One region of the Sinorhizobium sp. M4_45 genome, then DNA from elsewhere that is predicted to be linked to it. Evidence: predicted binding sites of a transcription regulator. Region 1 holds the regulator's gene; the other holds the start of a gene.

Region 1 (4,210 bases):
TTGCGCGGCTTTCGACGTCGTTTGGGCAGGAGGGCGACAATGACGCAGGCGAGGACCAAAGCGACCGGCCAGAAATCGGTGGCCTGGTCCCAACTCCACCTCCACATTTCATAGCCCTCCAGGTGAGGCGGCGGCAGCTTTGCGCTGATCTCGAAATCACGTTTCTCGCGGCCGTGGAAGTGTCCGATGGCGAAGGCGAGGCCGATGATCAGCGCCAGCCTTCTCGGCGCAATCGCCATGAACAGGAGGGCGACGACTGCTGCAATACAGAAGCCCTCGACCACATGCCCGAGCCAGTCGAAGTGGCGCTGAATGTAGCCCCAAGGAATATCCATCACGTCGCGCTTCGAGTGCCGCCTCCCGATGAGGCCGGCCGAGGGACCGCTATATCACAACCGCCGATCACGAGACCACACGATCCTCGAGGTTTCGCCCTTCGCGGACGTCTTCGGGAGCGTGGGCGAGCTCGTCCTTCTTCCAGTATCCGGGCGCTGAGTGTGGTCGCAAAGTACAACTTGTAGTTAATCCAAAGTGGTCAATAGACAGGAACATCACGTTCGGCAACATTGGAGCGCTTTCAGGAAAAGGGTGTAACGGTCTTCCGTAGGAAGTCCGTATTTTCATAGCGTTAGCTCGTCACTCCGACGGGGCCCGACGAAGTCGGCGCCGCGAAGGCCGTCCGGGTTTCCCAAGACGAGCATCGCTTACTGTACAGCACTGTGGAGAGAAAAATGGCGCATCTGATCGGTGGCATCGCCCCTTGGCTCGGGCTGGACAACCACATCTTCGGAACGAACGATCCGGACATTATCTTCGGAGACCCGTTCACGACCGGCAATAGCCTGGGAGTCTCCGAAATCGGCGGCTTCCTGTCTTCGGGGCAGGGTGGCCGCGACAGCCTTGACGGCCTTGGGGGCAACGACACGCTCTTCGGCGACGCTTGGACGATCTCCAATCAGGGGCGTGGTGGCGACGACCAGCTCGACGGCGGCGCCGGCGACGACACGCTGTACGGCGATGCCTTCCAGATCGATGCGATTGATTCCGCTATCGTCGCCGGAGGGAATGATCGTCTCTCGGGCGGCAAAGGCAACGATACACTCTATGGCGATGGCTACAATTGCCTCAGAGGACGTGGTGGAGACGACTGGCTCGACGGCGGCGCCGGAGACGATACTCTCTCGGGCGACGCTTTCTCCCTGGGCGATTTTTTCGTTGGCGGGAACGATCGACTCCAGGGCGGAGAGGGCCATGACAAGCTCTACGGCGATGGCCTCGACCAGGGCGTCGTGGAATCCGGGATTGGCGGGAACGACCACCTCTATGGTGATTCGGGCAATGACTTTCTCGTTGGAGACATTCTTTTCTCACGTGGCGGCAGTGGCGGCGACGACCTGCTCGACGGAGGCAAAGGCAATGACGTCCTGTATGGCGATGCAGAGGTCGGCGTGGACACCGCGGGTGGGAACGACCTCTTGATCGGCGGCACCGGTAACGATCAGCTCTGGGGCGATGGTCGACTGACCGCAGCCTTCGCGGTCGAGACCGGTGCCGATCAGTTCCTGTTTTCACGAAACAGTGGTCGGGATGAGATCTTCGACTTTGAATTGGACAAGGACGTCATCCAAATCGCTGGCTATGGCTACGACGACTTCGCTGATTTTTTGCCCAACATCGGCAACGATGCTGACGGGAACGCTGTCCTGCAGTTGAATGGTACCGTCGATCAGGTCACTCTGATCGGCATCCACGCCGCCGACCTCAGCGCTGCCAACTTCGTCTTTGCGGGCGCGGATTTCGCCTTCGTCTGACGGAGGTAAGATTTGTCGGCAACAAAGCTGAATAGCGGTGGATTTTTTGGAGGCCTCGCCCGGAATTGAACCGGGGTACAAGGATTTGCAGTCCTCTGCGTCACCACTCCGCCACGAGGCCTCTACGATTTGCGATTTTTCAAATCGTGGCGCGGATTTAGAATGATTGCCCGCAATCCGCAAGAGGGTACATTTGGAATAGGGTCTTTTTTATTCTGTATAAATAGGGCTTCGGTTCTGTGGAGGCGTGGCCATAGCGCCCCAAGGCGCAATGGCCCCACTTCTAACGCTTTGAAATTGCGTACTTCCGTGGGAAACACCTGCACACCTGGTCGGGAGGCTAGTGGTACCGCCGGATGAGGCCGACAAGCCTGCCTTGGATCTTGACCCGATCCGGACCGAATATCCGCGTCTCGTAAGCCGGATTGGCGGCTTCGAGCGCAATTGAGGCGCCCTTGCGACGGAAACGCTTCAGAGTTGCTTCCTCGTCGTCGATCAGGGCGACGACGATATCCCCGGGGGTGGCAGTGCTTCCGTTCCGGATGATCACCGTATCGCCATCGAGGATGCCGGCCTCGATCATCGAATCACCCTTGATCTCGAGAGCGTAGTGCTCGCCGCTGCCGATCATTTCGACCGGTACGGAAATATCGTGCATGTTGTTCTGGATTGCGGAAATCGGCACGCCGGCGGCAATGCGGCCCATGACCGGAACAGCGACCGACGCGATCTCGGCCGGGGGCGCCGGTTTCGGTGCGGGGGGCGGGGCCGCAGGCTTGCCCAGACTGCCTTCGATCACGCTCGGCGAAAAGCCGCGGCGGACCTGCGAAACACCGGCATAGGCCTCCGGCAGCTTGATGACTTCGAGGGCTCGAGCGCGATTCGGTAGCCGGCGAATGAACCCGCGCTCTTCGAGTGCGGTGATCAGACGATGGATGCCCGATTTGGAGGCAAGGTCGAGGGCATCTTTCATCTCGTCGAAGGACGGCGGAACCCCGGATTCCTTCATTCGTTCATGAATGAACAGAAGCAATTCCTGTTGCTTGCGGGTCAGCATGGCGTCACTCCAGAATCGCGAAACAAATCAAGAACAGAACCTATCTGTTCCATATGTGTTCCGCAAGTGCCTAAAATTCCGTGAATACCGCTTGCTGCTGAATGCCTGCCCGCTTCCGATCCGGCGTGTCGTTGGCGATCGCTCGGAATGTCGGGGCAGGGGGCGATACGCTCTCGCATGTTTGGCTTACAGCGGCCGCCCCAGTCGCTCGCCTATGCCATGCTAATAGGCAAGCCGCAGTCCGCCCGGCGTAAGAACGTCGAATTCAGGCTCGGGATAGGGCCCGTACCACTGGGTATAGGTCGTGTTGGTCGAGCCTGTGCTGGCGCACCCCGAAAGGGCGAAGAGGGAAAAAATTACGGCTGCCACCAAAGATTTAACAGGCATGTTTTTCTCCACTCGCGGGAGTTGCCCAGACCTCGAACGGGTCAGACTAAAACTTTCTCTCAAATCAGCTTTTTTGGCAAGCGCGCCGAGCCGCGGCATCGCCCGGGCTCTGGCAACCTGACGTCCGGCATCGGTGGAAGTTACCTCAGGTAAGACCTGTCACCTAGGTGTCCGGGTTGGACAAGAGGGGAATGGTGGAGTCGAAGGGAGTCGAACCCTCGACCTCCGCAGTGCGATTGCGGCGCTCTCCCAACTGAGCTACGACCCCACTGGTCACTCGTTGTATAAGATTTTTCGGCCCCGCGCGCCAGTGCATTCCGTCTTCCGGCTTCACCCTTGCTGCCCGGTAGGGCACGCTGCAATTCATCCACCCGAATATCGCCCCTTCGCGATGGAGTCCCAAAGCAGCTTCTTCCGCTCCGGCAGGTGACGCAAAGCGTCGGAAGGGCAGGGCAGCCACGAGCCTTGCGGGTGGGGAAGACGGCCATCAGTGACGAGAAGCTGGGAATTCCGGCGTGCCCGGATCAATTCTGAAATGGCGGAAGAGGTGGGATTCGAACCCACGGTGCGCTTTCACGCACGCCGGTTTTCAAGACCGGTGCCTTAAACCGCTCGGCCACTCTTCCGGGTGATTGCGGAGCTTCGTGAAATTCGTTTCCGAGTTCTCGATTGACCGGCGATCGCTACCGGGTTTGCTGCCCATTCACCAACGGCTGGCTTTTTAGCAGCTTTGATCACAGCGTCAACTTGCTCTGGAGCATTTGCTTGCATTCGAGGCGTGCCGCGCCGCATACGCCCGTGGCACGGTTGTGGGCTATCGTCACGGGCGGAGTCCGCTGTCCGGCGCCGCAGGCGGACTTTCGTCGCCTGCCCGGGCGACGTAGGCCGCGACGTCCCGGCTTCTGCCGTCCAGGAGCGCCGCTCCGGCAAGCAGATAAACGGCAATCGCCAACAT
Region 2 (4,210 bases), 200 kb from region 1:
CGTCGCTCAGGCCGGCGATCTTCTTCCAAAGGCCGAAGGCCTCGTCGTCGGTATGATACACCGTGACGAGGAGACGCTTGGCATCGAGCCCGTATTCCTTGGTGATCAGGTTCCAGGCAAGCTCGATCGCGCGCTCCTTGAAATAGTCGCCGAAGGAGAAATTGCCGAGCATCTCGAAAAAGGTGTGGTGCCGGGCGGTGTAGCCGACATTGTCGAGGTCGTTATGCTTGCCGCCGGCGCGCACGCATTTCTGCGCCGTCGCCGCGGTCGAATAGGGTCGCTGCTCGAGGCCGGTGAACACATTCTTGAACTGCACCATGCCCGCATTGGTGAACATCAATGTCGGGTCGTTGCGCGGCACGAGTGGGCTGGACGGCACGACCTCGTGACCGTTCTTGCGGAAATAGTCGAGGAACATCGACCGGATTTCATTCACGCCGCTCATCTTGCGTCCTATCTGTGTACACTCCGGCGGCAGCCCGATCTCTCCAGGCTGCAAGCCGCACTTTTCAACCCCGCGCTTGGGCGCGTCGCATTCAATCACGTCACGCCTCCCGCCGGCCGAGCCGTCGGAACCACAGGCTTTTATCGTCCGCATTTCATGCTGTCCAGCGGGCAGCAAAAAACCGGCCGCAGGTGACGACGGCCGGCTTCGCATGCTTCAACCAGACGGTTGCTGCCGATTACATATCGGCGGCTTCGTCGCCGTCGCTTTCCGGCCCGCCATTCTCCAGGAACCGGTCGGCGATGAGACCGGCATTCTGCCGCAGAGCCGTCTCGATTTCGCGCAACAGTTCGGGATTCTCCCGCAGGAAGAGCTTGGCGTTTTCCCGTCCCTGGCCGAGCCGCTGGCTGTTATAGGAGAACCAGGCGCCCGATTTCTCGACGATGCCCGCCTTGACGCCGAGATCGATCAATTCGCCCGTCTTCGAAACGCCTTCGCCATACATGATGTCGAACTCGACCTGCTTGAAGGGCGGTGCCATCTTGTTCTTGACGACCTTGACGCGGGTCTGGTTGCCGACGACTTCCTCGCGCTCCTTGACCGAGCCGATACGGCGAATGTCGAGGCGCACCGAGGCGTAGAACTTGAGCGCATTGCCGCCCGTCGTCGTTTCCGGCGAGCCGAACATCACGCCGATCTTCATGCGGATCTGGTTGATGAAGATCACCATGCAGTTTGACTTGGAGATCGATGCCGTAAGCTTGCGCAGCGCCTGGCTCATGAGGCGCGCCTGCATGCCCGGCAGACTGTCGCCCATCTCGCCCTCGATTTCGGCGCGCGGCACGAGTGCGGCCACCGAATCGATGACGAGAATGTCGATCGCACCCGAACGGACCAGCGTATCGGTGATTTCCAGCGCCTGCTCGCCCGTATCAGGCTGCGAAATCAGGAGATTTTCGAGATCGACCCCGAGCTTTCGCGCATAGACCGGATCGAGTGCGTGTTCGGCATCGACGAAGCCGCAGATGCCGCCCTTCTTCTGTGCCTCGGCAATGGTCTGCAGCGCCAGCGTGGTCTTGCCCGAGCTTTCCGGACCATAGATCTCGATGATGCGGCCCTTCGGCAGGCCGCCGATGCCGAGCGCGATGTCGAGGCCGAGCGAACCGGTGGAGACGGTTTCGATCTCAACTACGCTGTCCTTCGCTCCGAGCTTCATGATCGATCCCTTACCGAACGAACGTTCGATCTGGGAAAGAGCCGCTTCAAGTGCCTTGCTTTTGTCCACCGATTTGTCCTCTACGAGCCGCAAAGAATTTTGTGCCATTGGTCCACCTTTAGGTTATTGGAGCTATCGAGGCAATGAAGCCGCCGCAAGTCTTTTTGTACATGTTTTGTTCCAACTTGGCAATGGCACGTCAAGTAGTTGAAAATGCTAGGAATACTTCACTACGTTCGATTCTTGTTCACGCCTTTCGTCGACAGTATCCACAAGTTGCGCGTCAACGCATGCCGGCTTTCACGCGCCGCCCCGATTCGCTTCGTGATTCACGATGGATCAAAGCCGGACAAAGCCCTAAAAGGTAGTCCGAAACGATAGATCGGAATGCCGGCGGAAGAGAGACTTCGCCACCTTTTCTCCGCCCTTCATCGAGGACCAGATGCAAGCACAGGTGAAGTCGCAGAACATAGCCGTTTTTGGCGGCGCTCATATCGACCGGCGCGGCCGGATCAACGGCGCGACGACACCGGGCGCGAGCAATCCGGGCACCTGGTTCGAGGAAGCCGGGGGCGGCGGCTTCAATGCAGCGAGAAATCTCGCGCGCCTCGGCCATCGCGTAACCATGATCAGCCCGCGGGGCGGCGATCCCGCCGGCGACACGGTGGCGGCCGCTGCGGAAGCTGCCGGTGTGATCGATCGCCCTTTCACCTTTCTCGATCGCAAGACGCCGAGCTATACGGCAATCCTGGAAAACGACGGCAACCTCGTCATCGCGCTCGCGGACATGGACCTCTATGCTTTGTTTACGCCGCGCCGGCTGCAGCAGCGGACCACGCGCGAGATTTTAGCGGCGAGCGAACTCGTGCTGATGGACGCCAATCTGCCGGAGGAGACGTTGACGGCGCTTGCCGGCACCGCCGCGAAGTTCAGCCCTCTCCGTGCCGGCATCGCCGTTTCTCCGGCAAAGGTGGTCCGCTACCGCGCGTGCCTCGACGGGCTCCATTTCCTGTTCATGAACGAGGCGGAGGCGCGCGCACTGACCGGCACCGAGGCCGCAACCGCCGCGGAATGGCCGTTGCTGCTGCGCTCCGCCGGTCTTTCCGGCGGTGTCGTGACGCGCGGAGGCCGGGCCGCGGTCGCCTTCGACCGCAAGGGTGCCTGCCTCGCTACGCCGCCGGCTCTTTCGGCACTCGCCGACGTCACCGGCGCCGGCGATGCGCTCGCCTCGGGCTTTCTCTCCGCCCGGCTTGCCGGTGCGGATCTTGCCGACTGCCTGCGCTGGGGCATGGCGGCCGCCGTCATAACGCTGCATTCGCCCTACGCTGCCTCCGAAGAGATGCTGCCTGACAAGCTGGAGCAAGTGCTGCGCCTTGTGCCGGAAGCGGAAATGCTGGCATGAGAATTGGCAGCTGAATGGGAGCCGGGTAGCGCGGAATGCGGGCGGTTCTTCCGCACCCTCTGCTCCAGGCACCGGAATCGATCAGGTACCCCCGATGCAATTTGCCGTCGGATGTCATCAATCAAGGAAACGATCATGACCAAACCCTCCTCCCCGTCCCTGCCGATGGAATATTCAGATGAAGTCGCGGCCGCCAAGCAACGAGGTGCGCCGATCGTCGCGCTGGAATCCACGATCATCACGCATGGCATGCCCTATCCCGGCAACCTCGACATGGCCCGCAGCGTCGAGACGATCATCCGCGAACAGGGTGCCGTGCCCGCGACCATCGCCGTAATCCACGGGGTCCTCCATATCGGTCTGGACGATGCCAAACTGGAGGCGCTGTCGAAGACGCAGGGCGCGATGAAACTTTCGCGCGCCGACCTCGCCTTTGCGATCGCCGAACGCCGCACCGGCGCCACGACCGTTGCCGCAACGATGATCGCCGCTGCCCGTGCGGGCATCCGGGTTTTTGCGACCGGCGGTATCGGCGGTGTTCACCGCGGAGCGGAGCAGAGCTTCGACATATCGGCGGACCTGGACGAACTCGCACGTACCGGCGTCATTGTCGTCTGTGCCGGCGCCAAGGCCATTCTGGACATTCCCAAGACGCTCGAAGTGCTCGAAACCCGCGGTGTCCCTGTCGTGACCTATGACAGCGAGAACTTCCCGGCCTTCTGGTCGCGTGAATCCGGCCTCAAGAGCCCGCTGATGCTGAACAGTCCGGCGGCAATCGCCGGTTTCCAGCGGACGCGCGAGTTGCTCGGGATCGACGGCGGAATGCTTGTCGCCAATCCGGTGCCGGAACAAAGCGAAATCCCGCGCGAGGAGATGGAGATCTATATCACCCGCGCACTCGACAATGCGGCGAGCGAAGGCATTTCCGGCAAGGCGGTCACACCGTATCTGCTCGACAACCTCTTCCGTTTCACGGACGGGCGCAGCCTGGAAACCAATATCGCGCTGGTCGAGAACAATGCGCGCCTTGCCGCCGGGATCGCTGTCGCACTCGCTGCGAAGTAACCGCAGAAACGGAATAAAAAGGCGAAGGGGATCTGGCGCGCCGCCGTTTGCCCTTCTCCCTCGAAATGCGGAAGATGCCGGC

What was found. Region 1 encodes LexA, which represses DNA repair genes until DNA is damaged. Its sites were predicted from a motif close to TGTTCNNNNTGTGTTCNG; they were not measured.
Region 2: a site for LexA is predicted at 1,895-1,912, ahead of recA (recombinase RecA). Genes of this name have one in related genera too.

What each region holds. Positions count from the first base shown of each region.
Region 1 covers NZ_NWVE01000001.1:1,089,271-1,093,480, forward strand. Annotated here, with positions in the region: gene CN933_RS05560 (hypothetical protein) at 1-335, opposite strand, end outside; gene CN933_RS05565 (calcium-binding protein) at 732-1,811, shown strand; tRNA gene CN933_RS05570 (tRNA-Cys) at 1,859-1,932, opposite strand; gene lexA (transcriptional repressor LexA) at 2,152-2,868, opposite strand; gene CN933_RS05580 (hypothetical protein) at 3,091-3,255, opposite strand; tRNA gene CN933_RS05585 (tRNA-Ala) at 3,448-3,523, opposite strand; tRNA gene CN933_RS05590 (tRNA-Ser) at 3,792-3,881, opposite strand; gene CN933_RS05595 (hypothetical protein) at 4,076-4,210, opposite strand, start outside.
Region 2 covers NZ_NWVE01000001.1:890,561-894,770, reverse strand. Annotated here, with positions in the region: gene alaS (alanine--tRNA ligase) at 1-445, opposite strand, end outside; gene recA (recombinase RecA) at 684-1,769, opposite strand; gene CN933_RS04465 (carbohydrate kinase family protein) at 2,104-3,063, shown strand; gene CN933_RS04460 (pseudouridine-5'-phosphate glycosidase) at 3,199-4,128, shown strand.